Regions from separate parts of the Pseudomonas sp. NPDC087690 genome, predicted to be linked through region 3. Evidence: riboswitches for the same ligand, from Rfam matches in the RefSeq annotation. Region 3 holds a riboswitch; each other region holds the start of a gene.
The links. A riboswitch is a leader RNA that binds a small molecule or an ion and turns the genes downstream of it on or off. The one in region 3 is predicted to bind cobalamin.
Positions count from the first base shown of each region.

Region 1: it holds a riboswitch for cobalamin, as region 3 does, so the genes downstream of both, ACIPIZ_RS06540 (ABC transporter substrate-binding protein) here and ACIPIZ_RS03200 (TonB-dependent receptor plug domain-containing protein) in region 3, are expected to answer to the same signal.
Region 2: it holds a riboswitch for cobalamin, as region 3 does, so the genes downstream of both, cobO (cob(I)yrinic acid a,c-diamide adenosyltransferase) here and ACIPIZ_RS03200 (TonB-dependent receptor plug domain-containing protein) in region 3, are expected to answer to the same signal.
Region 4: it holds a riboswitch for cobalamin, as region 3 does, so the genes downstream of both, ACIPIZ_RS02735 (CbtB domain-containing protein) here and ACIPIZ_RS03200 (TonB-dependent receptor plug domain-containing protein) in region 3, are expected to answer to the same signal.

Region 1 covers NZ_JBIUVX010000002.1:522,324-529,697, forward strand. The annotation lists gene metE (5-methyltetrahydropteroyltriglutamate--homocysteine S-methyltransferase) at 1-297, shown strand, start outside; gene ACIPIZ_RS06525 (GNAT family N-acetyltransferase) at 515-1,066, shown strand; gene ACIPIZ_RS06530 (ABC transporter ATP-binding protein) at 1,005-1,769, opposite strand; gene ACIPIZ_RS06535 (iron ABC transporter permease) at 1,766-2,770, opposite strand; gene ACIPIZ_RS06540 (ABC transporter substrate-binding protein) at 2,779-3,792, opposite strand; cobalamin riboswitch at 3,936-4,130, opposite strand; gene ACIPIZ_RS06545 (Ppx/GppA family phosphatase) at 4,173-5,108, opposite strand; gene ACIPIZ_RS06550 (hypothetical protein) at 5,117-5,395, shown strand; gene phnX (phosphonoacetaldehyde hydrolase) at 5,461-6,288, opposite strand; gene ACIPIZ_RS06560 (LysR substrate-binding domain-containing protein) at 6,363-7,232, opposite strand; gene ACIPIZ_RS06565 (MFS transporter) at 7,243-7,374, opposite strand, start outside.
Region 2 covers NZ_JBIUVX010000035.1:22,936-30,309, reverse strand. The annotation lists gene ACIPIZ_RS23645 (sorbosone dehydrogenase family protein) at 1-392, opposite strand, end outside; gene ACIPIZ_RS23640 (hypothetical protein) at 459-1,043, opposite strand; cobalamin riboswitch at 1,206-1,437, shown strand; gene cobO (cob(I)yrinic acid a,c-diamide adenosyltransferase) at 1,518-2,129, shown strand; gene ACIPIZ_RS23630 (cobyrinate a,c-diamide synthase) at 2,126-3,526, shown strand; gene bluB (5,6-dimethylbenzimidazole synthase) at 3,523-4,173, shown strand; gene cbiB (adenosylcobinamide-phosphate synthase CbiB) at 4,170-5,078, shown strand; gene cobD (threonine-phosphate decarboxylase CobD) at 5,071-6,063, shown strand; gene ACIPIZ_RS23610 (cobyric acid synthase) at 6,060-7,374, shown strand, end outside.
Region 3 covers NZ_JBIUVX010000001.1:697,275-704,648, forward strand. The annotation lists gene ACIPIZ_RS03165 (nuclear transport factor 2 family protein) at 145-582, shown strand; partial or broken gene ACIPIZ_RS03170 (LysR substrate-binding domain-containing protein) at 717-1,001, opposite strand; gene ACIPIZ_RS03175 (nucleotidyltransferase family protein) at 1,190-1,750, shown strand; gene ACIPIZ_RS03180 (thiol-disulfide oxidoreductase DCC family protein) at 1,958-2,317, shown strand; gene ACIPIZ_RS03185 (DUF2269 domain-containing protein) at 2,301-2,792, opposite strand; gene ACIPIZ_RS03190 (saccharopine dehydrogenase family protein) at 2,794-3,921, opposite strand; gene ACIPIZ_RS03195 (autotransporter domain-containing protein) at 4,020-4,772, opposite strand; cobalamin riboswitch at 5,049-5,255, shown strand; gene ACIPIZ_RS03200 (TonB-dependent receptor plug domain-containing protein) at 5,347-7,284, shown strand; gene ACIPIZ_RS03205 (ferredoxin) at 7,284-7,374, shown strand, end outside.
Region 4 covers NZ_JBIUVX010000001.1:591,005-598,378, forward strand. The annotation lists cobalamin riboswitch at 849-1,071, shown strand; gene ACIPIZ_RS02735 (CbtB domain-containing protein) at 1,193-1,390, shown strand; gene ACIPIZ_RS02740 (CbtA family protein) at 1,402-2,103, shown strand; gene ACIPIZ_RS02745 (cobalamin biosynthesis protein) at 2,100-2,513, shown strand; gene cobM (precorrin-4 C(11)-methyltransferase) at 2,595-3,341, shown strand; gene nfuA (Fe-S biogenesis protein NfuA) at 3,504-4,088, opposite strand; gene ACIPIZ_RS02760 (acyltransferase family protein) at 4,146-5,168, opposite strand; gene ACIPIZ_RS02765 (fatty acid cis/trans isomerase) at 5,353-7,374, opposite strand, start outside.

The sequences.
Region 1 (7,374 bases), on a different contig from region 3:
GATGCCGACGTGATCACCATCGAAACCTCGCGTTCGGACATGGAACTGCTGGATGCCTTCGAAGCTTTCGCTTACCCGAACGAAATTGGCCCGGGCGTCTATGACATCCACTCACCACGCATTCCGGACGCTTCGGAAATGGCCAACCTGTTGCGCAAGGCCGCCAAGCGCATTCCTGCCGAGCGGCTGTGGGTCAACCCGGATTGCGGTTTGAAAACCCGTGGCTGGCCGGAGACCGAAGCGGCGCTGGTGCACATGGTCACCGCCGCCCGCCAGCTGCGCAAAGAGCTGGCGTAACACCTGAATCACCTGAATGCACACAACCCCTTGTAGGAGTGAGCCTGCTCGCGATAGCGGTGTGTCAGTCAAATCATCGGTGACTGACACACCGCTATCGCGAGCAGGCTCACTCCTACAGGGGGTGTGTATGTATTCTCAGAAACGGGAATTCTCATGGCATCGCCGGGAGGCTGTTGCTACTGTGCCCAGCCGCAGTCCAGGTGTTTGCCGCTACATGAGTGATCAACCCGTTATCCAGGCTGTTTCCGACGCCGACATTCCTGAAGTTCTTGATTTTGTACTAAAGGCCCGTGCCGAGCTTTTCCCCAAGCTCAGCGCGACCGGCATGCCTGATGATCTGGCGCGTTTTGCCGAGGTTTATCTGCGTGGGGCAGGGCGCTTTCTGATCGCTCGCCACGAAGGGCAGATCGTTGCCTCCATCGGCTATCTCGCCTATGACCGGCGCTTCCCGCACTTGCTCTATCCGGACGTTAAAGTGGTGGAAATCGTCCGTCTGTTTGTCTTGCCATCGCAGCGCCGCTCAGGGCTGGCCGGCGCGCTGTATCGATCACTCAAGGAACTGGCACTCGCCGACGGAGTTGAGGTGATCTACCTGCACACCCATCCGTTTCTGCCGGGGGCCATCGCGTTTTGGCAACGGCAGGGTTTCGAGATTATTGACGTCGACGCTGACCCGGTCTGGCAGACCACGCACATGCACGCCGTCATGAGTGGAATCGAAGAATCTGCGCCCCATCAAACGGGTCCGTCAAATAGTGCGCCCTGACCCCGAACGTCTCCTGTAAGCGCTGCGGTGTCAGCACCGTCAAGGGTTCGCCCAACGCCACCAGTCGCCCGCGCTCCAGCACCGCCAGACGATCGCATTTCAACGCCTGATTAAGATCGTGCAGAGCGATCAGCGTGGTCACCGGCAACGCTTGCACCACGTTGAGAATGGTCAGTTGATGCTGAATGTCGAGGTGGTTGGCCGGCTCGTCCAGCAACAGGATTTGCGGTCGCTGCGCCAGTGCCCGAGCGATGTGTACCCGTTGTCGCTCGCCGCCGGACAGACTGCGCCAGAGACGGGTGCGCAGGTGCATCGCGTCAACGTCAGTCAACGCCTGCTCAACGATGGCGTCGTCCACCTGCGACCACGGTTGCAGCGCCGACAACCAAGGGGTGCGTCCCAGCGCCACCGCATCGAAGACGCGGATGCCGTCATCGGTGTCGGCCTGTTGTTCGACCACCGCAAGCTTTTGCGCAATGCTGCGCCGGGCCATTATGCCCAGGCGCTGACCTTCGAGCAGGACCTCGCCAGCGCTCGGTTCACGTAGCCCGGCCAGCAACTTCAACAGGGTGGATTTGCCCGAGCCATTCGGTCCGACGATGCCCAGGGTTTCGCCGCGCTGAACCTCAAGGCTGACACCGTTGAGCAACTCGGCGCCGCGTACCTTGAAGGTCAACCCGGCGCAACTCAGAACACTGCTCATCGCGCCGATCTCCGACCCACCAGAATCAGGGCAAACACCGGCGCCCCGACCAGTGCGGTAATCACCCCGACGGGAATCACCTGACCCTTGATCAAGGTGCGTGACAACACGTCAGCGGCAATCAGAAACACCGCGCCACCCAACGCACTGGCCGGCAACAGCCGAGCATGCCCGGTGCCGAGCAACAGCCGCGCGGCGTGGGGAATTACCAACCCGACAAAACCGATCGAACCGACAATCGACACCATCACCGCCGTCACCAGCGCCGCACAACCAATCAGCAAAATCTGTACGCGCCGCACCGGTATTCCCAGGGACGCAGCGGAATCGGCGCCAAAGGTAAACGCATCCAGCGCCCGCCGATGCCACAGACACACGACCAATCCCGCCACGGCCACCGGCACTGCCAGCCACACCGATGGCCAGCGCACCCCGCCAAGATTACCCAGCAGCCAGAACATGATGCCGCGCGCCTGTTCGGAACTGGCCGAGCGGGTAATCAGAAACGCCGTCAGCGCATTGAACAGCTGCGAGCCGGCGATCCCTGCGAGAATGATCTGCCCGGTGCCACTGGCCGAGCCGCTGACCCGCGCCAGCACAATTACCAGCACGAACGCCGTGACTGCACCGGCGAAGGCACCGACTGACAAGGAGATGATACCGGCGCCAACACCGAGTAACGCCACCATCACCGCACCGGTCGAAGCGCCGGCAGAAATCCCCAGCAGATAGGGATCGGCCAGCGGGTTGCGCAACAGCGACTGCAAAATCACCCCGCACGTCGCCAGTCCGGCACCGCATGCGGCCGCGACCAGTGCGCGGGTCAGGCGATAGTTCCAGACGATGCCTTCGTCGATAGGATCCAGCGCGTACCCGGCGCCCCACAATTTGTTCGCCAGCACTTGCACGACCACGCCCGGTTCAATCGAGGTTTCACCGATGGCCACGCCAGCGACCACTGCCATCAACAGTGTCGCCAGGGCCAGCAGCGTGCGGATCAGGCTGGCACTCATTGCGACAGGTCATAGCCGTTGATGGCCGTGGCCAGTTGCTCGATGCCGTCGAACATGCGCAGGCTGGCCTGCATGGCCATGGCGTCGAGAATGATGATGCGGTTGTGTTTCACCGCGTCCATGTTGCGCGTCACCGGGTCGCTGCGCAGGAAGGCAAGTTTCTTTTCATAGTCGTCGGCGGGAAAGCGTCGACGATCCATGCGCGCGATGACCAGGAAGGTCGGGTTGGCCTTGGCGATGGTTTCCCAGCCAACCGTTGGCCACTCTTCATCGGACTCCACCACGTTGCGCACGCCGAGGGTGCTGAGCATGAAATCGGGAATGCCTTTGTGCCCGGCCACAAACGGCTCGATGTCCATTTCGGCGCTGGAGAACCAGACCAGTGCGCTGGCGTCCTTGAGCTGTTTGCCCTGGGCGGTGGCGATGGATTTGGCGAGGCTGGCCTTGAGCTGATCATTGAGCTGCTGCCCGCGATCCTGCACATCAAAGATTTGCGCCAGTTGGCTCACGCTTTTGTAAATCGTATCGATGCGAAACGGTGCCAGCCGCGTGCCGTCGGCGCCAACGAGGTTGTCCTTGGCTTCGCAATCGGAGGGCAGCAGGTACGTCGGAATCTTCAATTCATGAAACTGCTCGCGGGTGCCGACCGCGCCTTGCGGGCCGACCATCCATTCCAGCTCCACGGCGACCAGTTCCGGGCGCTTGCCGATGACCGCTTCAAAACTCGGTTCGTTATCGGCCAGACGCTCGATCTTGTCGTCCTGCGGCTTGTACTTGGCCAGCACATTGTTGAACCACAGCGAGGTGCCGACGACTTTGTCGCCCAGGCCCATGGCGTAGAGCATTTCCGTGCCGGCCTGGCCGATGGTCACGGTGCGCGTCGGTGCGTGTTGGAAGGTCAGGGTGCTGCCGCAGTTCTCGACCGTCAGCGGATACACCGTCGGGGCCGCCTGCGCCAAGGCGCCAAGGGTCAGGCCGGTGATGAGGGTGGCGATGCGGGGCAGCAGCATGGGGCAGTCTCCGAGGGAACCGTACGGGGAGCGGGAGAGTACGGTCTGGAAACACACCATCGAACGCGGTCAGGAAAACAGCGCAAGGCCGGTCATCAAACAAAGACGCGCACGGCACGATGTCCTTCCCGGACACCCCGCCGGTTAGTAGTCACTGTGCCGGCAGGTCTCCTGACTGATGCGTCATCGCCTGGCTCCGGCCTTCCCGGGATTCACCCAGTGGCAGTCGTGGAGCAGGCTCGGCACCTACAGTTGCGGGGGCAGTTCCGATCAGTGCTGAGCAAGCACCTCGGATTCCCTATTATTCCCGTTCGGGAACCGGCGGCGGCATGGTAGTCGATCGAGCCGCTGAAGGGGAGACGAATCTGCCGTGGCGAGGATTAGTGTTGGCTCATCAAACCGTGCAGCACGCCTAAACGCAGGCCCGGTTCGGAGGGCACCATCTGCGCAATGCCGAACACTTTGAAGGCCGCCAGCATCAACACCAGCCCACCAGGCAGAATGCTTTGGCGATGGGGTTGCAGGCCGGCGAGCTTGAGCTGGTGCACGTTGTTCACTTTCAGCAAAAGCAGCGACAGGCGCAGCAGCCCGCCGTAGGTGATGCCGTCCTGACCGAAGTCGTTGAGACGATTGGCCTTGAGCACTTTGGCGAGCATGCGTGCGGTGCCGGAGGAACCGATGGTCTGCTGCCAGCCCTGAGCACGGTAGCGTCGTGCAACTCTTTCAAACTGCAGGATGGCGAAGCGTTCGGCTTCCTGTAGCGCGCCGGCGGACAGATCACCGCCGCGAAAGAACCGCGTGCTCAGCGTGCCGCTGCCGATGGCGATGCTTTCGGTGAGCAACGGCTGTGAACCCTGGCCGAGGATCAGCTCGGTGGAGCCGCCACCGATGTCGACCACCAGGCGCATGTCTGCGGCGCTCGGCAAGGCGTGAGTCACGCCGGCATAGACCAGCCGCGCCTCTTCATGGCCGCAAATGACATCGATGGGAAAGCCCAGATGCCGTTCGGCACTGGCCAGAAACAGTTGCGCGTTATCGGCCTCGCGTACGGCGCTGGTCGCCACCGCACGAACCCGGCCGGCCTCGAAACCGCGCAGTTTTTTACCGAACCGCGCCAACGCCTGCCAGCCACGATCCAGTGCCAACGCATCCAGCACGCCGCCGTCAAAACCCTCGGCCAGACGCACCGGTTCGCGCAAGGTTTTCACTTCCTGAATCTGCAAGCCCTTTCGACAGCGCACCGATTGGCCGATCATCAGGCGAAAGGCATTCGAACCCAGGTCGATGGCGGCAAACAGCGAGGCGTCGTCTTTCATGGGAATCCTTGCAGAGCATCCGTCGCGAGGCTCAAGACGGTTTGCGAGGATTCTGCCGTGATCTTGATGACATCCTGATGACGGGGCAGGGGCGGTTGAATGAATTTTCGGCTGTCATGACACTGTCATTATCCGGCGTCTATGCTGAGGCCAATACATCGCGTGTTCTTAAAGTTTTTGCTGCCGGTTTTGGCAGCTTTTTTTTGCCCGCGATTTGGCAATGCCGCGAACTGATCGTTCCCACGCTCCGCGTGGTAATGCCTCTAGGGACGCTCCGCGTCCAGTGACGCGGAGCGTCACGGGCTGCATTCCCACGCGGAGCGTGGGAACGATCAGGGGTAAGGGGGATGCGTCAGCAGGCTTGCGGGGTTTCGCCGCGCGCCAGGCGTGCGTTGATGTCGTCGATGACCTCAGGCAGTTCGGCGATGGTTTCGATCAGGTAGTGCGGACGTGAAGGCGCGAACATCTTGCCGATCCGCGCACGTTCCTCTGCCAGTCGATCCGACGGCAACGCCTTGTATTGCTCATAGGTCAGGCCCAGTGCGTTGCCGGAACAGGTCAACGCCACCGTCCACATACCGGCGGCGCGCCCTTCGAGAATCCCCGGCCAGGTGTCGTCGACCTTGACGCAAGCTGCCACGTCATCGATGCCCAAGGCAATCACGTTAGCCAATGCCTGCGCCGGATATGGCCGGCCATTCGGCACCTCATCGGTGGCGACGACATGATCAGCGACGTAGCCATTTTCCCGCGCCAGTTCGACGACCTTGGCCATCACCACCGCCGGATAACCGGAGCACGAGCCGATTTTCAAACCTTTGTTGCGCAACGCCGCAATGGCTTCGAGTGCGCCCGGGATCAACGCCGAATGCAGGGCGATTTTCTCGATTTGCAACGGCATGAAGCGCTCGTAGATCGCCGTCACATCGTCATCGCTCGGCAAGCGGTCGAACGCCGCACGATAACGCTCGGCAATCTGCGGCAGGTTGCACAGGGTGCGGATGTGATCCCACTTGCCCATGCCCATCGGCCCGCGCGCTTCTTCCAGCGACACGGCGACGCCGAACTCGGCAAAGGCCTCGACGAATATCTGCGTCGGTGCAAACGAGCCGAAATCGACAACGGTGCCGGCCCAGTCGAGGATCGCGGCTTGCAGGTGAGTCGGTTGTTGGTACTGCATGGTCAATCTCCGTTTTCAGGTAAGCGTGGACCGTCCCTCGGTGATGAGGTAGGCGGTTCAAGGGTCAGTGCTGATCAGGTCAGCGGTGGATTCGCATCAAACAGTTCGGCAATTACTGGCCGGTTCCTGCGGATACCGAGGCAGCACAGGTGGTATTCGATAAAGAACGGGTGGCCGACAAAGGTGATCGGGGTGGTGCCGGGTGTTTCGGCGTACTCGACGGCCGAGACAAACCCGATGCCGATGCCCTTGACGATGGCGTGCACGATGGCTTCGCGGCTGTTGAGTTGCATGACGCAATTGAGCTCGATGTCGAGGCGCTTGCAGCTTTCTTCCACCAGTTGGCGGGTGCGCGCACTTTGCTCGCGCATCACCCATTTTTCGCGGCTGATTTCGTTGATGTGTACCTGCGCCTGACTGGCCCACGGATGGTCATCGCGCACCACAGCGATGATCGGATAACGGTGATACAGCCGCGTATGGAAGCGCTCATCGAATTCCGAAAGCGCCAGAATCGCCACGTCGATGTCGAAGTTGAACAGCCGCGCCAGGGTGTCCTTTTCCGAAGAAAACGAGGTTTCCAGTTCGATATCCGGGTGGCGCTGCATCAGCTCATACGTCAGGTTCATCGCAATCGGCGGCGACACTGCGCCGAGGCGCAACATGCCGGTCTTGCGCTGCTTGAAACTCTGCAACAGCTGCACGGCCTCATCCTCCTGACCGAACAGGCCTTGGGTGATGGCGTAGAGCTTGTGTCCGGCTGCACTCATCTCGATGTAGCGTCCACGCCGATGGAACAGCTCGACCGAGAAGGTGTTTTCCAGCGCGTTGACCTGCTCGCTGACGGTCGGCTGACCGACGCTGAGAAACTCGGCAGCAAGGGTAAAACTGCCGGTCTTGGCCACCGCATGGAACGAACGCAACCACTTGTGATACTGGTACATGCAAGCCCCGTCAGCGTCGAATGAACAAGGCCACTGCCGCGCTGCACAGGCAGGCGCTGGTGACCACTATGAAGATGAGAGACGTGTTTGCCGTGGTGTCAAGCAGACGCCCGATCAGTGGCTCGGCCAATCCGGCGAACAG
Region 2 (7,374 bases), on a different contig from region 3:
GTGATGCGGTTCGGGCTCGGCACGCCGGCGCCAGCCTTGCCCATCACGGTCTTCATGACCCAGCCCCTGATACCTTTGCTGTCGTCGGGTTTTGGTGGAGCATTGGTTTCCGCCACCAGTACATCACCATTGGGCAGCACATAGAGCCAGCGCGGGTGGTCGAGACCTTCTGCGAAGGCCGCGACTTGCGTACCCGCCGCTGCCGTCGGTTTGGCACCTTCGGGCCAGCCGATCGCCGGGGCGATGTTCACCGTCGGGATCAGGGTCTTGTTCGGTTCGGGCAGCTTCGGTGACGGGCCGGTGCCATCGGAGACTTGCAGGCTGGAGCTCTCACCGCAGGCGGCGAGCCCTCCGGCGAAAGCGATGACGAAAACGAGCTGGGGCTTGCGCATTGCTGATCTTCCCTATGAATGCATTCCTAATCATAGAGGAGGGCGCAAGCCCGATGGTTCAACTGCTCAGCCGCGGGCTTCCTTGAACAGCACGGCGATGCCCGGATGATAGTTGCCAGCCTCGCTGCGCAACTTGCGGTAGGCGTAGGGGAAATACCAGGCGACCGCGCAGGTGTGCTCCTTTTGCAGGTCGTCGACCATGTCTTGCAGCTCTTCGGGGCTGGCGCTGTGTTGGGCTTTTTGCGGCGCGACAAACAGGCAGCCAAGTTTGAGGTCGCTGGCAAAGCTGATGCGTTTCGCATCGCTGGTGATGTCGAGGAGAGCTTGGGTCAGGTTGAGATTATTCACCCGGGGCCAGCGCTGCGTGGCCTGGATGTAAGCGCGGTCATCGGCGCCGGCGAGGAACAGGTCGGCGCGGGCATTGCGCTCGCCTTCTTCATTCTGTTTGCGCGTGGCAGTGTCGTTGAGAGTGACCAATTCGGCCATCCAGGCTGCTGCGGTCAGCAAGCCGAGATTGGCTTTCTCGTCGTGCCAGTAAGGCGTGTCGCTGTCGCCGCGTACGGCGTTGTAACGGTCGATACAGTCAAACCAGCGTTCAAGCACCGGGCGCATGAATTCCAGGCGCGGGTTGCTGATGATCATGCCTTGCATCGTCATCATCCTTATTGTTGTGGTGGCTTTTTCGAGAAAAGCATGGCTCTTTGATATCATTTGTATCAGTGTGGCACAAGATTGGCGCCAGATAATTGATCGACGGCAGTTATTCGCCCGCTGGCCCCCTCTTTAATTGACGCTCCACCCCCAACCCTCTAACCTTCGCGGCTTGTTTCAGGTGCTCTGTGACTGCGGTTGACAGAGTGAAACAGGGAAGCCGGTGAGGGTTGTCTTCAAGCGAAGAACGATCACGATCCCGGCGCTGCCCCCGCAACGGTAAATGAGTAAAAGCTGCGCCTTGAGCCACTGCTTCGAAACAAGCGGGAAGGCGCGCAGCCAGGCCAAGCGCCGCTCATGAGCCCGGAGACCGGCCTGATCCATCCAGCGGCATCACGGTGGGCGATGCCAGGCTTTTTGCCGTCTATTCTTGTGCCTGCCCGCCGTTATCCAGCCCCAACGGAGAGCTCCCCCATGACTGATTCCCCCGAGCGCGACGAACGCCATCTGGCGCGTATGCAGCGCAAAAAAGCCGTGATCGACGAACGCATCGCCAACTCGCCCGACGAGTGCGGCCTGGTGCTGGTGCTGACCGGCAACGGCAAAGGCAAAAGCAGCTCGGCGTTCGGCATGCTCGCCCGCGCCATGGGCCACGGCATGCAGTGCGGCGTGGTGCAGTTCATCAAGGGCCGCAACAGCACCGGTGAAGAATTGTTCTTCCGCCGCTTCCCCGAGCAAGTGCGCTTCCACGTGATGGGCGAAGGTTTCACTTGGGAAACCCAGGACCGCCAACGTGACATCGCTGCCGCCGAAGCCGCCTGGGCCGTCTCCCGCGAGCTGCTGCGCGATCCGTCGATCGGCCTGGTGGTGCTCGACGAGTTGAACATCGCCCTCAAGCACGGCTACCTCGATCTCGATCAGGTGCTCAGCGATCTGCAGGCACGTCCGCCGATGCAGCATGTGATCGTCACCGGTCGCGCGGCCAAGCCGGAAATGATCGAAATGGGCGACACGGTCACCGAAATGGGCATGCTCAAACATGCCTTCCAGGCCGGCATCAAAGCGCAGAAAGGCGTCGAACTTTGAATCAGCCACGTCACTGCCCGGCGGTGCTCATTGCCGCGCCGGCCTCCGGTCAGGGCAAGACCACCGTCACCGCTGCGCTCGCCCGTTTGCATCGCAATCAGGGGCGCAAAGTGCGCGTGTTCAAATGCGGCCCGGACTTTCTTGACCCGATGATTCTCGAGCGCGCCAGCGGTGCGCCGGTGTATCAACTGGACATGTGGATGGTCGGCGAGCAGGAAAGTCGTCGTCTGTTGTGGGAAGCCGCTGCCGAGGCGGATCTGATTCTGATCGAAGGCGTGATGGGCCTGTTCGACGGCACGCCGTCGAGTGCCGATCTGGCGCGGCACTTCGGTGTACCGGTGCTCGGGGTGATCGACGGCACGGCGATGGCGCAGACCTTTGGTGCGTTGGCGCTAGGTTTGGCGAAGTATCAGCCGGATCTGCCGTTTGCCGGTGTGTTGGCCAATCGTGTCGGAACCTTGCGCCATGCGCAATTGCTCGAAGGCAGCCTCACCGAAGGTCTGCGTTGGTACGGTGCGTTGTCGCGCGAGACTGGCATCGAATTGCCGAGTCGTCACCTCGGTCTGGTTCAGGCCAGCGAGTTGAATGACCTTGATGTGCGTCTCGACGCCGCTGCCGACGCACTGGCCAGTAGTTGCGAGGTAGCGCTGCCACCGGCCGTAGAATTTGCCGCACCGGATGTTATCGCTGTCGAGCCGCTGCTGAAGGATGTGCGCATTGCCGTTGCGCGTGATGAGGCGTTTGCCTTCACCTACGGCGCGAGTCTGGATCTGCTGCGCGCGATGGGTGCTCAGTTGAGCTTCTTCTCACCGATTCGCGATACGCAATTGCCTGAGGCAGACAGTCTGTATCTGCCCGGCGGTTACCCGGAATTGCACCATGTTGCGTTGTCGCAGAACACCGCGATGCTTGAGGCGATTCGCGCGCATCATGCAGCGGGTAAGCCGTTGCTCGCTGAGTGTGGCGGCATGTTGTATCTGCTCGACTCTTTGACGGACGTTGAAGGCACTCGCACCGAATTGGTCGGACTGCTCAAGGGCGACGCGGTGATGCAAAAGCGTCTGGCGGCACTGGCGCTGCAAGCGGTGGATCTGCCGGAAGGTTCGTTGCGCGGGCACACTTATCATCATTCGTTGACGACTACCGAACTGACGCCGATTGCGCGTGGCTTGAGTCCGAATGGTGGGCGTGGTGCTGAGGCGGTTTATCGGGAAGGGCGGATGACGGCTTCTTATGTGCACTTCTATTTTCCGTCGAATCCTGTGGCTATCGCAGCATTGTTTGCACCGTCCCTTGAGGACGCTATCGCGAGCAGGCTCGCTCCTGCAGTGGGCGATGTCGTGCCTGACGAAATGCAATCCCCTGTGGGAGCGAGCCTGCTCGCGAAAGGGCCATGACCGACAACGCATTCTCCGAAGCCGAGCGCCAAGCCGTCTATAAAGCCATCGCCGAACGCCGCGACATGCGCCACTTCACCGGTGGCAGCGTCGAACCGGAGTTGTTGCGCCGACTTCTGGAAGCCGCCCACCAGGCCCCAAGCGTTGGCCTGATGCAGCCCTGGCGCTTCATCCGCATCAGCGACAGTAGCCTGCGCGGCGAGATCCAGAATCTTGTGGAAGAGGAACGCATCCGCACCGCCGAAGCCCTCGGCGAGCGCAGTGACGAGTTCATGAAACTCAAGGTCGAAGGCATCAGTGACTGCGCCGAAGTGCTGGTTGCGGCGCTGATGGATGATCGCGAAAAGCACATCTTCGGGCGCCGCACGCTGCCGGAAATGGACATGGCCTCGCTGTCCTGCGCGATCCAGAATCTGTGGCTGGCCTCGCGTGCCGAAGGCTTGGGCATGGGCTGGGTCTCGCTGTTCGAGCCGCAGGCGTTGGCGGATTTGCTGAAGTTGCCCGAAGGTGCCAAGCCTCTGGCCGTTTTATGTCTGGGCCCGGTCAAGGAATTCTATCCGGCGCCGATGCTGGTACTCGAAGGGTGGGCGCAGGCGCGTCCGCTCAATGAGTTGCTGTTTGAGAATTATTGGGGAGTGAGTCAATGAGTGTGGCGTTGTTGAGTGTCGCCGCGGTCGCGCTGGATGCGCTGCTGGGTGAACCGAAACGCTGGCATCCGCTGGTGGCGTTCGGCAATTTTGCCGGGCGCATCGAGCAACGTTTCAACGCCGGTGGGCGGGGCTGGCGCAGCCATGGCGTCACCGCGTGGGTGATCGCGGTGGTGCCGCTGACCTTGCTCGCCACGGCGTTTTCCTGGGCGCCGTATGTGGGTTGGGTCGTCGAGATTCTGGCGTTGTATTGCGCCCTCGGCATGCGCAGCCTCGGCGAGCATGTCGCGCCGGTAGCCGCAGCCTTGCGCGCGGATGATCTGGATGAGGCGCGCAAGCGAGTCGGCTATCTGGTCAGTCGTCAGACCGATGAACTCGACAGCACTGCTGTCGCTCGCGCTGCCACTGAGTCAGTGTTGGAAAACGGCAGTGACGCGGTGTTTGCCGCGCTGTTCTGGTTTGTCGTCGCCGGAGCCCCGGGCGTGGTGCTCTATCGCTTGAGCAACACGCTCGATGCGATGTGGGGCTATCGCAACGAACGCTTCGAGCGTTTCGGTTGGGCAGCGGCAAAAATCGACGACGTGTTGAACTACATTCCTGCGCGTCTGGTGGCGTTGACCTACGCGCTATTGGGCAAAACCCGACTCGCGCTTAAGTGCTGGCGCACACAGGCACCGAAGTGGGATAGCCCTAACGCAGGTCCCGTGATGGCGGCTGGCGCTGGTGCGCTGGGCGTGGAATTGGGTGGGCCGGCGATTTATCACGGTGAACTGCATGAGCGTCCGCAACTCGGCGAAGGGCAACCGGCCGATGCCGACTCCATCGACCGTGGCTGGCAATTGGTCCAGCGCGGCGTATGGTTATGGCTGCTGATTCTTTGCGTTGGGGCTGAATTCTATGCTTGAGCACGGTGGCCGGCTGCGCAAGGCGGCGCACGATTACGGCATCGCCGAGGCGGACTGGCTCGACCTGTCCAGCGGTCTTGCGCCGTGGCCGTTCCCGATCCCGGACATCCCGCTGCGCGCCTGGGCGCGCCTGCCGGAAACCGATGACGGTCTGGAGCAGGCGGCGTGCGATTACTACGGTGCCACGCAAGTGCTGCCGGTGGCCGGTTCGCAGATGGCCATTCAGTTGCTGCCGCGTTTGCGTCGCGCTGGCAAGGTTGGCGTTTTATCGCCGTGCTATGCCGAGCATGCCGAGGCCTGGCGCCGCAGTGGCTACATCGTGCGCGAAGTGCTGGAGCAGGAAGTCGAGTTCTTTCTCGATAACCTCGACGTGCTGGTCGTGGTCAATCCGAACAATCCGACCGGCCTGAGCCTGACACCGGCACGGCTGCTCGACTGGCATGCGCGACTGGCGCAGCGCGGTGGCTGGCTGGTGGTCGATGAAGCGTTCATGGACAACACGCCGCACCTGAGCCTGGCGGCTCACGCGCATCAGGTCGGGCTGATTGTGCTGCGTTCATTCGGCAAGTTTTTTGGCCTCGCCGGTGTGCGTTTGGGGTTTGTCCTGGCCGAGCGCAAGTTGCTCAGGTTGCTCGCCGAACAGGTCGGGCCATGGGTGGTGAGCGGGCCGACACGGGTGCTCGGGCAAGCGTGTCTGCAAGACACTGAAGGCCACACACGCCAGCGGATTCGCAGCGAAGAAGCGAGCGAGCGGCTGGCCGCACTGCTTGAACGCTACGGCTTCAAACCGCAGGGCGGCTGCGCGTTGTTTCAGTGGCTGGTCACTGATAAGGCGCCAGCGCTGCACGAATTCATGGCCCGACGCGGCATTCTCCTGCGCATCTTCACGCACAACAGCAGCCTGCGCTTCGGCTTGCCGGCTGATGCGGCTGAAGAGGCGCGTCTGGAACAGGCTTTAATCGCTTTCACCAAGGACAACCCATGACCACCCTGATGGTGCAAGGCACCACTTCCGATGCCGGCAAAAGCACACTGGTCACGGCGCTGTGCCGCTGGGCAACACGTCAGGGTGTGGCGGTCGTGCCGTTCAAGCCGCAGAACATGGCGCTCAACAGCGCGGTGACAGCCGACGGTGGCGAGATTGGCCGAGCGCAAGCCGTGCAGGCGCAAGCGGCGTTTCTTGAGCCGCACACCGACATGAACCCTGTTCTGCTCAAACCGAACAGCGACACCGGCGCCCAAGTGATCATTCATGGTCGCGCGGTGACGTCGATGAATGCCGTGGCGTATCACGACTACAAAGCCATCGCCATGCAAGCTGTTCTGGCTTCTCATGAGCGACTCAGCGCCGCGTATCCACTGGTGATGGTCGAAGGTGCTGGCTCGCCGGCGGAGATCAATCTGCGTGCCGGCGACATCGCCAACATGGGTTTTGCCGAAGCGGTGGATTGTCCGGTGCTGCTGATTGCCGATATCAATCGCGGCGGGGTTTTTGCCCATCTGGTCGGCACGCTGGAACTGCTTTCGCCGAGCGAACAGGCGCGGGTCAAAGGTTTCATCATCAACCGTTTTCGCGGCGACATCGCCTTGCTGCAACCGGGCCTCGACTGGCTGGAACAGCGCACCGGCAAACCGGTGGTGGGCGTGCTGCCGTACGTGATGGATCTGCATCTGGAGGCCGAGGACGGCATCGACCAGCGCCAGACTGACAAGGCTGAGCAGGTTCTGAAAGTGCTGGTGCCGGTGTTGCCGCGCATCAGTAACCACACCGATTTTGATCCGCTGCGCCTGCATCCGCAGGTCGACCTGCAATTTGTCGGGCCGGGGCAGGCGATCCCTCCCGCTGATCTGATCATTCTGCCGGGCTCGAAAAGCGTGCGCAGCGATCTGGCGTATCTGCGCGCCAACGGCTGGGACACTGCGATCGCCCGGCATTTGCGTTACGGCGGCAAAGTGCTGGGGATTTGCGGTGGTCTGCAGATGCTCGGCGAACAGGTGCACGACCCGCTCGGCCTCGAAGGCGCTCCCGGTTCGAGTGCTGGTTTGGGCTTGCTGGCCTTTGAAACGACGCTTGAAGCCGAGAAGCAATTGCGCAATGTGCGGGGGCGGCTGGCGCTGGAAGATGCCGTAGTCAGCGGTTATGAGATTCATGCGGGAGTGACCAGCGGGCCGGCGCTGGAGAGTGCAGCGGTGTATCTGGATGACGGTCGTTGTGATGGTGCGCAGAGTCTGGACGGGCAGGTGATCGGTACATACCTGCATGGCTTGTTCGAATCGCCGGCGGCGAGTGCGGCGT
Region 3 (7,374 bases):
TAAAACAGTTGGTAGGATCAGGCAAGGCTTTAGCACTATCGAGGATGTGGTCGGGCCGGATGTTCGCGAAAGTGGAGGCATCCAATATAACCCTGGCTTAGAGGGCCGATGATGTCAGACCAACCTTCTCGCTTGCAGCAATTCATGGACGAGGCGTCCATCCGGAACACCATTGCACGTTTCGCCGACAGCGCGACTCGCGCAGACCTCGCAATGTTTTACTCGGTTTGGGCAGATGATGGCGAATTCATCATTGGTCAAGCCCCTCACGGCCAGTACTCCAAAGGCCCAGACAACAACGTGGCGCTGCTTCACAAACTGCGCGCAGGCAAGGAGTTCTTCGTCCAATTCGCACTGCCGGGGGTGATTGTTATCGACGGTGATCAGGCAACTACCCGCACATTCGTGCATGAATCTGCACGCGGCCCAGGCGAGAAGTACTACCGCAATCACTGCATTGCGTTCGATGTGCTGCAACGCTCGGGAGACGATTGGGTTTTCAAGAGCAGATCCTTTCAGTACCTCTGGCTCGACACCGAAGCGTTCTCCGGAACCGGATTCCCGCTATTTCCGGCGGCATAATGCCTGGCCTGACTACCTGATCCCTTTGACAGGGCTATTCATATGTCGAAACAGATGTGTTTTTTGGGCTACAGCGGGCGCGATGCAATCGACCCGCTTCCAACGATTTTCGCCCAGGCAATAAGGCACACGCGGGTTCTCAGAACGCTTACGAGTTTCGCAAACGCGTCAGCGGCCACGCTGTGATACCCATTGTTTCGGCGATACAGCACCACTGTGCGACCAGGCAACGATAGGATTGTCCGAAGCTCACGTAATCCAGCTTGCTCACGCACTATCGCGTCGAGAAGGATAGTCGCCAAGCGACATTGCTTGAGTACATTGTTCAAGATGGCAATCGAGTTAGCTTCCAGCACGATGTTCGGACTAAAACGTTGCTTCTGGCGCCAGGCATCCACCGCCATCCGTGTCATTCGGCCAAGTTCTCCCTGTCGCGACCGTTCGCTTTGGGTCGTAAGCAACCTTCTGTGACTGGCAGCTATTGGCCGAAAGCAGACATTCACGACGATCCGCTTCAATCTGAAAACAGTCGAAAGCATTCATCAAATGTCACGATTGTGGCTACCTTTGCCAAGATCAAATGACCAAGCGCAATGAGAAACACCCAATGCAGCACGAAACACAGCTAAAAACCCTGCTCACTCAGGATCCTGTAAGGATGAAAATCCTGCGCATGGCTCGCGAACTGGACTTGCCGGATTGCTGGATTGGCGCCGGTTTCGTGCGCAGCCTGGTGTGGGATCACCTGCATCAGCGCCAGCCATCAGCGTTGCCCGCAGACATCGATGTCATCTGGTTCGACTCGGCACGTGCCAGTGCGCAAACCGATTCGGCGCTGGAAAACATACTGTCGAGCCTCTGTAGCGAACTGAACTGGTCTGTAAAGAATCAGGCGCGAATGCACCTGCGCAACGCCGATGCTCCCTATCGCTCCGCTGCCGATGCGATGACCTGTTGGCCCGAAACGGCGACTGCCGTTGCTGTCAGACTTGATCGTGACGACGAGATAGAGATTTCGGCGCCGTTGGGGCTGGATGATCTGTTCTCGCTGGTGATACGGCCAACAGAACGATTCAGAATCGAAAAACATGCCATGTTTCTGGAGCGCATTCGAGCCAAGGCGTGGCGTGAGACTTGGCCCGACTTGATCTTTGTCACGGAGCGGTGAGTTCTCACCCCTGCCGGTTCCTGCCAAGTACGGCCATTCGCAGACAGCAACTTCTAAGGCTATGATCGCAACATTCCAGCCTCTCCCGAACCCAACCCCATGCCCACCTCAAAAATCCGCCCAACCCCCGCCCCGCTCCTCAACCCGGACGAATCCGTGGTCCTGTTCGATGGCGTGTGCAAACTCTGCAACGGCTGAGCGCGTTTTTTGATTCGTCATGATCATCAACGCCGCGTACGTCTGGCCGCCGTGCAATCTCCCGAAGGCCAGGCGCTTCTGGCGTGGGCCGGTCTGCCAATTGATCAATTCGACACCATGGCGGTCATCCGCGACCGCCACTACTGGGAACGTTCTAACGCTTTCTTCGAAATCATCAGCCAATTGCCCGCCCGCTGGCAGCCGTTGCGACTGCTGCGCATCTTCCCCCGGGGCCTGCGCGACTGGGCTTACGACCGCATTGCGCTGAACCGCTATCGCCTGTTCGGCAAATACGACACCTGCCTGCTGCCCACGCCTGACCATGAACAGCGCTTCCTCAAAGCAACGGCGCCTACAGCAGAAAGCTGAACAACTGCACTGGTGTCATCTTCGTCACCATCATCAGCACGATGACAAACATCCCGGCAAACCCGAGCACGCCCATCCAGAACCATTTGCGGTAAACCAATTGATATTGTTCATCAAGCCCCGCCCCCACCTCGCTCGCACTCGTCGCCATCACACACAGCCGCTTCTGCAACAGCAACACCGGCAGCCACAGCGAGCCGACGCAGAAGAAGATGATCAACGACGTCAGCACCCACTCGGTGCTCATGCTCAGCCCGGAAAGTCGCATCAACAGATAACCCGTGATGATCTGCACGAAACCGGCCGGCGTGGTGATCCACGTGTCAAAGCTCACCACCATGCGCGCGACGTGGGCAATCACTTGCGGGTTGCGTGTGCGGCTGGCGGCAATCAAGTAGAGGTAGGAGCCCATGCCGAAGCCGAACAGGAAAATCGCCGCGATGATGTGCAGGTACTTCAGGCACAGATAGAGCATGTCAGCGTTGCCCGTCCGCGAAGTTCACGGCCAGGCTCAGGTTGGCCGGGTCGTTGATCGCGGCCATGTACTCGGCGACGCTGATTTCGCCCACGCAAGGTCGGGCGCCGGCGGTCGGCACGTAGCCTTGGGCCATTTTCGTCGCCAGTGCTACGGCGGCGCAGCTGGGGATTTCCGGGCCTTTGTCGTTCAGGGCGGTGAGTTGCGCGGTCATGGACAGCGGTTTGCCGTCAACGCCAAGGCCCTGCACGTCGATGTACATCGCGCTTTTGCCATCGCCGAAACGCTCGAAGCGCGTGCCCAGGCGATGCAATCTTGCGGCCCACAAAGCATGGTCGCGCACCAGTCCGATTTTGAGTGCCTGAGCCAGCAGACCATTGGCGATACCGCCGAGCTTGAGCCCGGCGCCCGCCTTGAAACTCAGGGTCTGCGCACCATAACGACCGGCGAAAATATCCATGTCCGGCACATCGACGTTGGCCAGCAGCCGCGTGCCCATCTGCGGCATTTTGCGCAAGGTCAGGTCCAGCCACCCCGACACTTCGTGCACCTTGCCGTTTTTCAGTTGTTTGATCGGTTTGCCGGCATAGGCGAGTACGCCTTCGATGGTCGACAGACCCGGCATTTTCGCCGAAGAAGAAATGCCGTGTTCGATCGAGTCGATGCGTGAAAAACGCTGGCGCTGTTCATCGATGATTGCGGACGACAGCGTCGGCACCGAGCTGCAACCGCTGAGGATCGCCACGCCGGCCTGCTTCGCTCCCGCGTCGAGAATGTGGATGCCGTTGACGAAGGTGCGGCAGTCCGCCAGATCGCAGTAGTTCACGCCAGCGTCGATGCAACTCTGCGCAACGGCATAGGATTGCCCCTGAAACGGCCCGCCGGTATGCACGACCAACTGAATGTTCAGCGCACGCAATGCGGCTTCGAACTCTTCGCCCATGGCGTCGCCGCACCAGCCTTCGCAGACGTTGCCCGATTGGCTGTTCAGCTCATCGAGTTTGCGCTGCAATTTGCGCGGGTCACGACCCGACAGCACCAGCCCGATGTCCGGCATCAGCGCCAGATGGCGGCACACGATGCTGCCGAAATTTCCGTAACCACCGACCACCATCACCCTGAACGGCATGCAATTCTTCCCTAAATCAATCCATCAACAGGCGTGCAGGATATAGGGCTGAACGTCAGCAAGCCATCCACTGTAGGAGTGCGTTTTACCCGTAAGGACTAGAAATTGATCTTGAACCCCAACATCGCGTCATACCCATGGCTGTCGCCATCAAAGCCCTGCCGATAGCCAGCCGAAGCGGTAAACGTGGTGCGCCGGTTAGCCTGGTAATCCACCCCCACATTGACCTCGCCCCACGTGCCCTGAATGTCGGATTCGAACGGGATGTACCCCGATTCAGAGGAAAACTCGGTTTTCGGTTGCCCCTTGAATTCATGCCAGATACTCGGACGGATCCAGCCATTGGTGCGCCGTGCGCTCTTGTCGACGCCCTCGGTGTCCCAGTCCTTGGCGATACGTACGCCGGCGCGGCCGATCAAAGAATCCACGTCCTTGAAGCGAATTTTCGCGCCGACGTCATCACTGCTGTCCAGATCGACGTAGCTGTAGATCGCCTGCAATTGCGGCTCGATGTACCAGTCTTTGTCGACTTCGAACGGGTAGCCGTTTTCCAGCGACGCGGTGTAGCCCCAGCCACGGGTTTTCAGTTTGGCCAGGTCGTTGGGTTTGGCTTCGATGTCGAAGCGGTTGAGCTGCAATACGCCGTCCAGATACCAGCCGGAGGGGCCGAAGTGTGTCCAGTAGGCGCCGACGCCGTAAGCGCGTTGGCGTTGTTGCCGCGACTGTTCAATGAAGAGCCGGCTGTGGTGGTAATGGTGGTGCCCGTCTGAGTGCTGATCGACGCATCGACACCGGCTGCAGGCAAACAGGTTTGCGAGACGTTGTAGGCACCCGCCGCCAAAGGCCCGCACGCGGCCTGAACATCTGCGAGCATCAGGGTGTTGGCCATGGCGACCAGTAAAGCATTGCGCATGAAATGCGGGACGTGTCCGCCATGAGATGGGCCGCTGGCACCGTGCATGAAAACCTCCCTGTTCAGCGTGCCTGGCGTATCCCTCACGCCTGTCGACGCCGCGCAATATTGCGTTGTGATGACCGCTATAGACCTTAGTAGTTATTTCCAAAGTTGGTAATTCGCGGGTCGAGGACCTGGATTGGCAAGTTGACGAACGGTCTGTCGAATGTTCAGATGCCGCCCAGTTTCAGGTGTCCCATGCCGCCGTGCATGGGGTGAAACGGGAAACCGGTACGTTCTTTTCGAACAAGTCCGGTGCTGCCCCCGCAACGGTATGCGCGTGATGCTTTCGATACACCACTGTGGCCGCACGGCCATGGGAAGGTGAAAGCCTCGATACGCGCGAGCCCGGAGACCGGCCTGAAATTTCGTTTGGCAAAATCCTGCGGTGGGCGGGCATGGGCCGGTATTGGCTGTGCGCGATGCCTTCTCCTGCATGCTCTTCTGCGAAGATCCTTTTCGAGAAGACAATGATTCGACCTTTCAACACTTCTGCTCCAACCCTCTTGTTCGGCTGCCTGTTCAGCCCTCTGCTGCTGGCGGATGACGCGCCACTTGAACTCAATCAACAAATCGTTTCCGCACCGTCGGTGGAGTCCACCACAGTCGCCGACATGGCCAAGTTCGGCAGCAAGGTCGAGATCGTCACCCGCGAGCAGATCGAACGCGCCGGGCCCAGTGCCGATGTCAGCCGTGTGATGCAGATGTTCATTCCCGGCTTGTATGTGGCGCCGAAAAACGGACCGTTCGACTACGGCACTTATTCGCTGCTGGGCGGGCGCAACGACGACACGCTGATCCTGCTCGATGGCGTGCGCCTGAACAATCGCTTGTACGGTGGCCTCTATCTGGACACCCTGCCGGCTAACGCCATCGAACGCATCGAAGTGCTCAAGGGTGGTCAGAGCCTGTTGTTCGGCACTCAGGCCGTTTCCGGTGTGATCAACATCGTCACCCGCAGCCCGCAATTGCGCAAAGCCTCCGGCGAGGTGAATCTGGGCGTCGACAGCTTCGGCGGCACCACCGAAGATGCGCGGGTCGAAAATATCTTCACTAACGGTTTCGGCGATCTCGGGTTGTTGGCGTATGTCAGCCACAACGTCTCCGACGGTTATCAGCCGTATCGCAATCGCGACATGAAAAACGTCAGTGAGAAAAACCGCGCCTACGAAGTCACCACGTTTGGCGGCAAGGCGATTCAGTCGTTCGGCGATGATTCGCGGCTGGAATTGTTCTACCAATACGCCGACGCCAACCTCGACTTCGCCCGCCCGGTGGACAACCACACAACCACCAACGATCGCGTACAGCAGATCGCCACGGCGACTTTCGAGCAGACCATCAATGAGCGTCTGAGCTACTTCGTCAAAGGCCATATCAACGACTGGGACACGCGCTACACCCGCGTTAACAACGTCGAGGGCGGCGGTACCAGAGTGATCAACCACAACGACTATTGGGGCTTCACCGATTGGGGCGTGCAGGCCGAAGGCAAGGCTGAACTGCCCGGCGGCCACGTACTGGTGTTCGGCAGCGACAACCAGTGGTTCAAGGGCCAGGACGATGTGCTGATCATCGACAACGACAAGGCCGAAGCCCACGCGCTCTACACGCAATTGCGCCCGCAGATCGACGCCCTGCCCGACTGGCACCCGAGCATCGGTGTACGCCACGAAGCCATGGGCGGCGGTGACAGCGCCACGGTCGGCATGCTCACTTCGCTGTATGACCTCAACGACAACTGGTCGGTGCGCGGTCAATACGGCAGCGCCTACAAATTGCCGAACGCCGAGCAACTGTTCGTCAACGAGCCGGGCGACGAGATCGGCAATCGCAACCTGAAACCGGAAAAAAGCCGCAATGCCGAACTGGGTGTCGACTACAAAGGCTTCCTGCTGGATCGTGAATTCAGCGCCAGCGTGACCCTGTTCAAACGCAAGATCGACGACCTGATCACCCTCGATGGCATTCAGTGGGTCAACGGCGAAGGCACGATCCAGATGCGCGGTTTCGAGGCCGACGCCAAGCTCGCGCTCAACGAACAGTGGAGCCTGCAAGCAGACATGACCCGCAACCTCACCGAGTCGCGCACCGGTGTGACCATCAACGATATTCCGAGTTTCTTCGCCCGTTCTCGTGTGGGCTATGAAGCGGAGAACCACCTGTGGGGTGCCGGCGCTGCGATCCGCTACATTCGCGACATCAAGAGCTCGAAGCAGGTCGAGTACGGCAACTATTGCGTGGTCGACGCCGACGCCTATCGCTACCTCGACAACGCCCACCAGCACCGCGTGAGCCTGCTGGTGGAAAACCTCTTTGATCGCGATTACGTCACCAGCCGTTCGAGCAACGTCAATAACCTCGGCCGGCCGTTCACCTCCGAAGTGCGCTACACGTACCGCTTCTGATGAGTGAGATCAAAACCGTCGACGGCGTCGACACGCACCCGGACTGGTCGCACGTGCCCGAGCACGCGCGCCATGTGTTCCTCTGCACCG
Region 4 (7,374 bases), 110 kb from region 3:
CCGCTGGCGGTTTCGCTCTTACAGCGAGTCCCTTTTTCAAACGCCAAAAAGGAACCAAAAGGCTTTGCCCCGGCGTACGGCACTTCGCTGAGGCTCAGTGTTCCCTCGCTACGGTGTCCATCCGGGGGCATCGCCTACGGTTTGCTTCGCTGCACCTCCTCTCGATGAATGCGGCTGCGCCGCACGGCGCTGCGCGCCTACCCCCGGATGAACACCTCCGCTCGGCCTGCCGAAGGGGCAAAAAAGCCAGATCAAAAGCCAGATCAAGAGCCAAAGCCAGATCACGAGCCCCTCACCCTAGCCCTCTCCCGGAGGGAGAGGGGACTGATCGAGTTGTTTGGGCGAGGTACGCCGACGTGCGATACCGCGTCGAACGCGCATTTTGAAAAGCCCAAAAATCGGCTCCCTCTCCCTCGGGAGAGGGCTGGGGTGAGGGGCGAATCCACCACAAAACCAAAGCCGACCACGCTGTGCTCTTTACCACTCAACAGGATGAGCGTTAGCTCGGCTGCAGCTCTTGATCTGTAAGGCGACGTCGGAAGGCTGAGTGGAGGGATTGATCCGGGCGTGGGAGCGCAGCAACCGTTTGGCGCAGCCAAACACAGCGAGAGGAGGTGCAGCGAAGCAAACCGTAGGCGCTGCGCCCGGATCGATCCCGGAGCGAAGGGACCCCGAGCCCCAGCGAGCGGGCCGCACGTAGGAGCAAGCCTTTTTGGTTACTTTTTTCTGGGCCGGCATTCCGGGCGTCTGGAAAAAGTGACCCGCCGTAAGGGCGGAACCCTAATCAGCAACACCCGCAGCAACGGATATACACCCAAAAATTGACCAAAACCCCACCCCCATGCTCTCCTACACACCTTGTTACGGGTGCCCTTCACAGGGTGAAACGGGAAACCGGTGAATCATGTGCTTTACTCAAGCCCATGTCAGTCCGGTGCTGCCCCCGCAACGGTAAGCGAGCGAAGCGTCAGATCCACTGTGCCAGTACGGTATGGGAAGGTGACGCTTGCAGGTAGGCCAGATGCCAACCCCTCGTGAGCCCGGAGACCGGCCCGCAACGCACAGTACGCATTTTGCGTCGCTGAACATAACAAACCCGCGGTGGGCGGGCGCTGTTCGAACCCCTGCGTGCTCGACCCGCAGGGGTTTTATGCGCTCTGAATCACCCGCTGACACTCCAGAGGGAAGCGCCATGTCGATCATCAGCAGCACCGGCAGCAACACGGACAAAATCGCCAGCACCACCACCCTGAGCCAACGCCTGACCGCCGCTGTCTTCGCGTCGATTCTGGGTGCCAGCCTGGTCTATTTCGCCGGTTTCTCGCATATCGAAGCAGTGCACAACGCCGCGCACGATACCCGCCACAGCGCCGCGTTCCCGTGCCACTGAGACCTGCCGACATGATCAAGCGAATTGCTCAAACTGCAGGTTTCACTGGCTTGCTGGCCGCCCTGCTCCTCACCCTGCTGCAAAGCTTCTGGGTTTCACCGCTGATTCTCCAGGCGGAAACCTTTGAGAAGGCCGAACCGGTTGCCGAAGTCCACGAACACGCCGCTGGCACTGCTGCGCACACTCATGATACCGAGGCCTGGGAGCCGGCAGACGGCTGGCAGCGCGTGGTTTCGACCACTGGCGGCAACCTGGTGGTGGCCGTGGGTTTCGCCCTGATGCTTGCGGGTCTGTACACCCTGCGCGCGCCGACCAAAACTTCGCAAGGCCTGCTCTGGGGGCTGGCCGGTTACGCAACATTCGTGCTGGCGCCCACTCTGGGCCTGCCACCTGAATTGCCGGGCACCGCTGCAGCCGATCTGGCCTCGCGACAGATGTGGTGGATCGGTACTGCCGCGTCGACCGCTGTCGGCCTGTCGTTGATCGCATTCAGCCGGCACTGGTTGATGAAAATCCTCGGCGTGGCGATCCTCGCCGTGCCGCACGTGATCGGCGCGCCTCAGCCGCAAGTGCATTCGATGCTCGCCCCTGAAGCATTGGAAGCGCAGTTCAAAATCGCTTCGCAGCTGACCAACGTAGTGTTCTGGCTGGCCCTGGGCCTGATCAGCGCCTGGTTGTTCCGCCGCAAAATCGATGGTCAATACCACGCATGACGAGTGACAGCGCAGCGCCGACCTTCGTGGTCGGCCTGGGCTGCCAGCGCGGCTGCCCGGCCAGCACGCTGCGCGCGTTACTGGATCAGGCGTTACAGGCACATCGCATTGAGCTTCATGCGGTGAAGGCTTTGGCCAGTATCGACCTGAAACGCGATGAACCCGGTTTACAGGAACTCGCCGCACAACTGGCGCTGCCATTGCTGTACTTCAGCAGCGAGGAGTTGGCCAGTTACCAAGAGCGACTCAGCCACCGTTCCGAGATCGCTTACGAACGCACCGGTTGCTACGGCGTTGCCGAAAGTGCTGCGCTGGCCCTTGCCGAACAGTTGATTCAGGCACCGGCAAAACTGCTGATTTCCCGGCAGAAATACGCCCAGGCCACCTTCGCATTGGCCGGCGCCGCGTAAAAACCCGATAATCCCCGCCATCGATCATGAGCAATCTTCATCTGAAGCGATTGCTGCGCCTCTTTTTCACAGGATTCTACGATGACCGTCTACTTCATCGGCGCCGGCCCCGGCGACCCGGAACTGATCACCGTCAAAGGCCAGCGGCTGATCCGCAGTTGCCCGGTGATCATTTATGCAGGCTCGCTGGTACCGGCGACGGTGCTCGAAGGTCATCAGGCTGACACGGTAGTCAACAGCGCCGAATTGCATCTGGAACAGATCATCGAACTGATCAAAACCGCCCACGCAAAGGGTCAGGATGTGGCGCGGGTACATTCCGGCGATCCTAGTCTGTATGGCGCGATTGGTGAGCAGATTCGTTATCTGCGCGAGCTGAATATTCCGTTCGAGATCATCCCTGGCGTGACCGCGGCGGCCGCGTGCGCGGCGTTGCTGGGCGCGGAGCTCACGCTGCCGGACATTTCACAAAGCGTGATTCTGACGCGTTATGCCGATAAGACCGCGATGCCAGCGGGTGAGGAACTCGGCAGTCTGGCGCAGCATGGTGCGACCATGGCGATTCATTTGGGCGTTAATCATCTGGACAAGATTCTGACGGAACTGCTGCCGCATTACGGCGCTGATTGCCCGATTGCAGTGATTCACCGGGCGACGTGGCCGGATCAGGATTGGGTGGTGGGGACGCTGGCGGATATTGCCGGGAAGGTTGAGGCCAAGGGGTTTCGGCGTACGGCGTTGATTCTCGTCGGGCGGGTATTAGGGAGTGAGGTGTTTAGCGAGTCATCGCTGTACCGCGCGGGGCATGCACACCTTTACAGACCCTGAAAGCAAAAGATCGCAGCCTTCGGCAGCTCCTACATTGGAATGTGTTTCCCTGTAGGAGCTGCCGAAGGCTGCGATCTTTTGATCTTGTGGCACCAGACAAATGCACTCATCACGGGAAAATGCATTGCCTGGTTTGTGACGGCTTCGCAGTGAACACCTTACTTAGTAGTAGGCGTTTTCTTTCTGCGTGTGGTCGGTCACGTCACGAACGCCTTTCAGCTCCGGAATGCGCTCAAGCAAAGTACGCTCGATGCCTTCCTTCAAGGTCACGTCCGCCTGGCCGCAGCCCTGGCAACCGCCACCGAACTGCAGCACGGCGATGCCGTCTTCAACCACATCGATCAGGCTGACCTGGCCACCGTGGCTGGCCAGCCCCGGGTTGATTTCGGTTTGCAGGTAATAGTTGATGCGCTCGTTGACCGGGCTGTCGGCGTTGACCATCGGTACTTTGGCGTTTGGCGCCTTGATGGTCAGCTGGCCACCCATGCGGTCGGTGGCGTAATCGACAACGGCGTCATCGAGAAACGCTTCGCTGAAGTGATCGATATAAGCGGTGAAGCTTTTCAGCCCCAGCGCGGTGTCTTCAGGTTTTTCTTCGCCCGGCTTGCAGTAGGCAATGCAGGTTTCGGCGTACTGAGTGCCAGGCTGGGTGATGAAGACGCGGATGCCGATGCCCGGGGTGTTCTGCTTGGAGAGCAGATCAGCCAGGTAATCGTGGGCGGCGTCGGTAATGGTAATAGCGGTCATGGAAACTCCTCGCAGGCTTGGGCGCAGTTTACGCCAATCGTTGCGCCGGACAAAGTCCTAGTATTTTTGTCGGGAAAGATTCTCGTCGGGCGCGCCGTCGATTCGCGCCTTGAGCCAGCGATAGCTGCGTTTTTCTACCCATTCGTAGCTCAGCCATGAGCCGACGCCGATCGCCAGCGCGCACACGACAAACATCAAATACGGGTTGATGCCATAGCGTCGCGCGATGAAACCGCCCGCCGACAGCACCAGAACATGCATCAGATACACCGAATACGAACAATCACCGAGCAGCTTGAGCACACGGCTGCGCTCGACATAACGCTCAAGCGAGATACACGCCATCACCAGAACCGCACTCGGTACACCCCAATTGAGCAGCCTCGGCGCCGGTGCCAAATGATAAATCGCCAGCAACGCCGCGACGATGGCCGTCAGTGGCAGCCACAGTCCCGCACCGATCCAGCCCCGGCGATAGAGCATGCCGATGCCGATCCCCAGCAGAAACTCATAGACAATGTCCGAACGGTAAAACTCGCTTATCCAGCCAAACCCGGTCCACGCCTGACTCACAGCAAACAGCAACGCCGTGACTACCAGCAGGCGCACCTGCAGGCGGAACAGCAACGCCCAGGCAAACAGCACGTAAAACAGGATTTCGTAATTCAGCGTCCAGCCGACATTCAGCGTCGGATAGAAGCCGTAGCCGCCGGGGTTTTCCGTGGGAATGAACAGCAACGACAACAGCAGATGGTTCCAGTCCACCGTCTGATCCGGCAACAGCGGCTGGGCGAACACCACCAGCAGCGCCATCAGCAGGGTGTACAGCCAATACGCCGGGACGATGCGAAACAGGCGGTACAGCAGAAAGCGCGCCGGTGGCAGCGGTTTGTTTTCGGTCGAGAGGAAAATCACCAGACCGCTGATGACGAAGAAGATATCGACGCCCACCGCGCCCTTGTCGATGAACAGCTGCCCGATGGGCCCACGCGCCTGAAAGTCGAAGAAGATCTGCATGAAGTGATGGCAGACCACCGTCCACGCGGCAAGCGCACGCAGGGCCTGCACTGAAATCAACATTGCCCGCTCCCGATCACAAGTCCTGAAACCACCGCAGATCCCTTGCAGGAGTGAGCCTGCTCGCGATGGCGGCGGCACATTCAACATCTCCAGTGCCTTATTCTCCGCTATCGCGAGCAGGCTCACTCCTACAGGGGTTTTGCGGTGTCGCTTGAAGTTGGGACAGCAAGCCTGTCTCAAACGATCAAAGATTCTCGTAGCGGTTCATGTCCAGCACGCCCTCTTCCACCGGGTCGGTTTCGTGGATGTACTGAGTCAAATCGTGGAAATAGAACCAGAATTGCGGATGACTGCGGCGAATTCCCCAGCGTTCGACGATTTTCTCGAAACGGTTGGCATCTTTGGCGTTTTCCATTGCATCGACAAATTCAGACACCTGATCGGCAGGGATGTTGAAGATGAAGTTCGGATAACTGCTGAGCACGCCCGGGAAAATGGTGATCGTGTCCAGTCCAGGCTGATAGCGCAGCGACTCACCGAGCAGGAACGCCACGTTGCTGTGTGCACGATTGCGCAGCAGGCTGTAGACCTCGCGTTTGCCGCTGGCGGTTTCGACGCGCAGCATCGTCGCTTCCGGCAACTGATCAATCACCTTCAAACCGGCCGCCGGGCGTGAAGTCAGGCGACTCAAGGCCTGTTCGGCATTTTGCAACGCCGGGTCGATATTCGGCCGCGAGCAGTAAGCGCCGTCGCAGCGATTGATCGGATCCGGCCGCGCATTGAGATCGCCGTAACGCGCCAGCAATTGCATGGCGAAGTCGTATTTCGGGTCTTTTTCGTCGAGCTTCAGCGCAGTCGGCTTATCGTCGTCAATCGCTTCGTAATCGAGCCACATCTTGAACTGGCCACTGTTCTGGTACCAATCGTCCAGATAGTCCTCGCGCGAATCGGCCGGCATCAGGCGCAGGAAATTCTGCTCGGCGCCGTTGCGGATCAAGTCGAAATACAGGCGAGTCTGCGCCTGGTGGGAGACGTTACCGAACACGTCGAAGTTGACCGCCAACTGGTAATAGGTGCGTTCAAGCAGCGGGTAGTCGAACAACCACATCGTCTGCGGCACTTCGCCGATCAAGCCCTTGGTCACCGAAGCACTGTCAAAGTGGCGGAAAATGCTCAGCAACGCGTTGTCGTTGCCCGCCCACAGCGTCGACCAACTTGGCGCAGGGACTTCGGCATAGCTGTCGCGACGCAACGCCTCGTATTCATTACGTTTGTCGCGATAGTTGTGCCACAGGCTCAACACGCTGCCGACGTCGTCGTTCTGCCCCGGCATCGCCAGCAACGGCGTGGCCTGGCCACGATAGTTCGGATCGGTGATGTACAAGTCGTGTTCCGGCGCCTGGAACAGCGCCCAGAAGTTGTCGCGGATTACGTCGGTCGCGATCTGCCCACGGCACACGGGTCCACGAATAAAGGTGCGGACAAAATATTCGGCGTTATCGAGCATGAACTGATAACGCGCCTGCGCCGGAATCGCTTCAAACGTGGCGAACGGATTGGCGCGGCTCTGCGGGCCGTAGCCCGGCAAGGCATTGACCTGCCAGTTGCCGCTGTAAAACAGGCTTTTGACCCGCGCCATCTTCGCCGCGCTCAGCGGGTAGGTGATGTGGGTTTTGTGCACGATCACCCCTTGCACCGGCCACAAGCGGTAATACACCTGCGTACCCGGATCGTCGTTCGGGCGGCGGGTGGCGATCAGGTCGATTGGCTGGCCAGTCGGCGTGCGCGAACGCACCCATTGGAAGTAATGCCCCGGCTCGCCGTCCTTGAAATAAAGGTGCGCGAGGAACAGGTGTTCGTACAACCAACGGCCAACCAGGCTTTCGCGGGCACCGGGGCTGTTGAACAGATTTTCCCACTGGACGATTTGCAGGGATTCTTTAGCGCTCGGCGCCAGGCCTTGTTCGTCAATCGGCGCACCAGAGGCGAGCCAGCGTTGCAAGGTCTGGTATTGCTGATCGGTCAGGCCAGTGACTGCCAGCGGCATGCCTTCTTTCGGGTGCGCCCCGGCGTAACCCTCGAATTCGGCGGGCATGGCGCACTGGTTTGCCCGATTCAGACCCAAGACGATGTCTTCGGGAAGTTTCGCGTTGGGCGTCAGCGGCGTCTTGTGCCCCAACTCCAGCATCCGCGCCATCAACGCCGCTTGGCTGCCTTGGGCGTCGAGTACCGAATAGAAGTCCTTTTGCTGCCAGGCGCGCTTGCC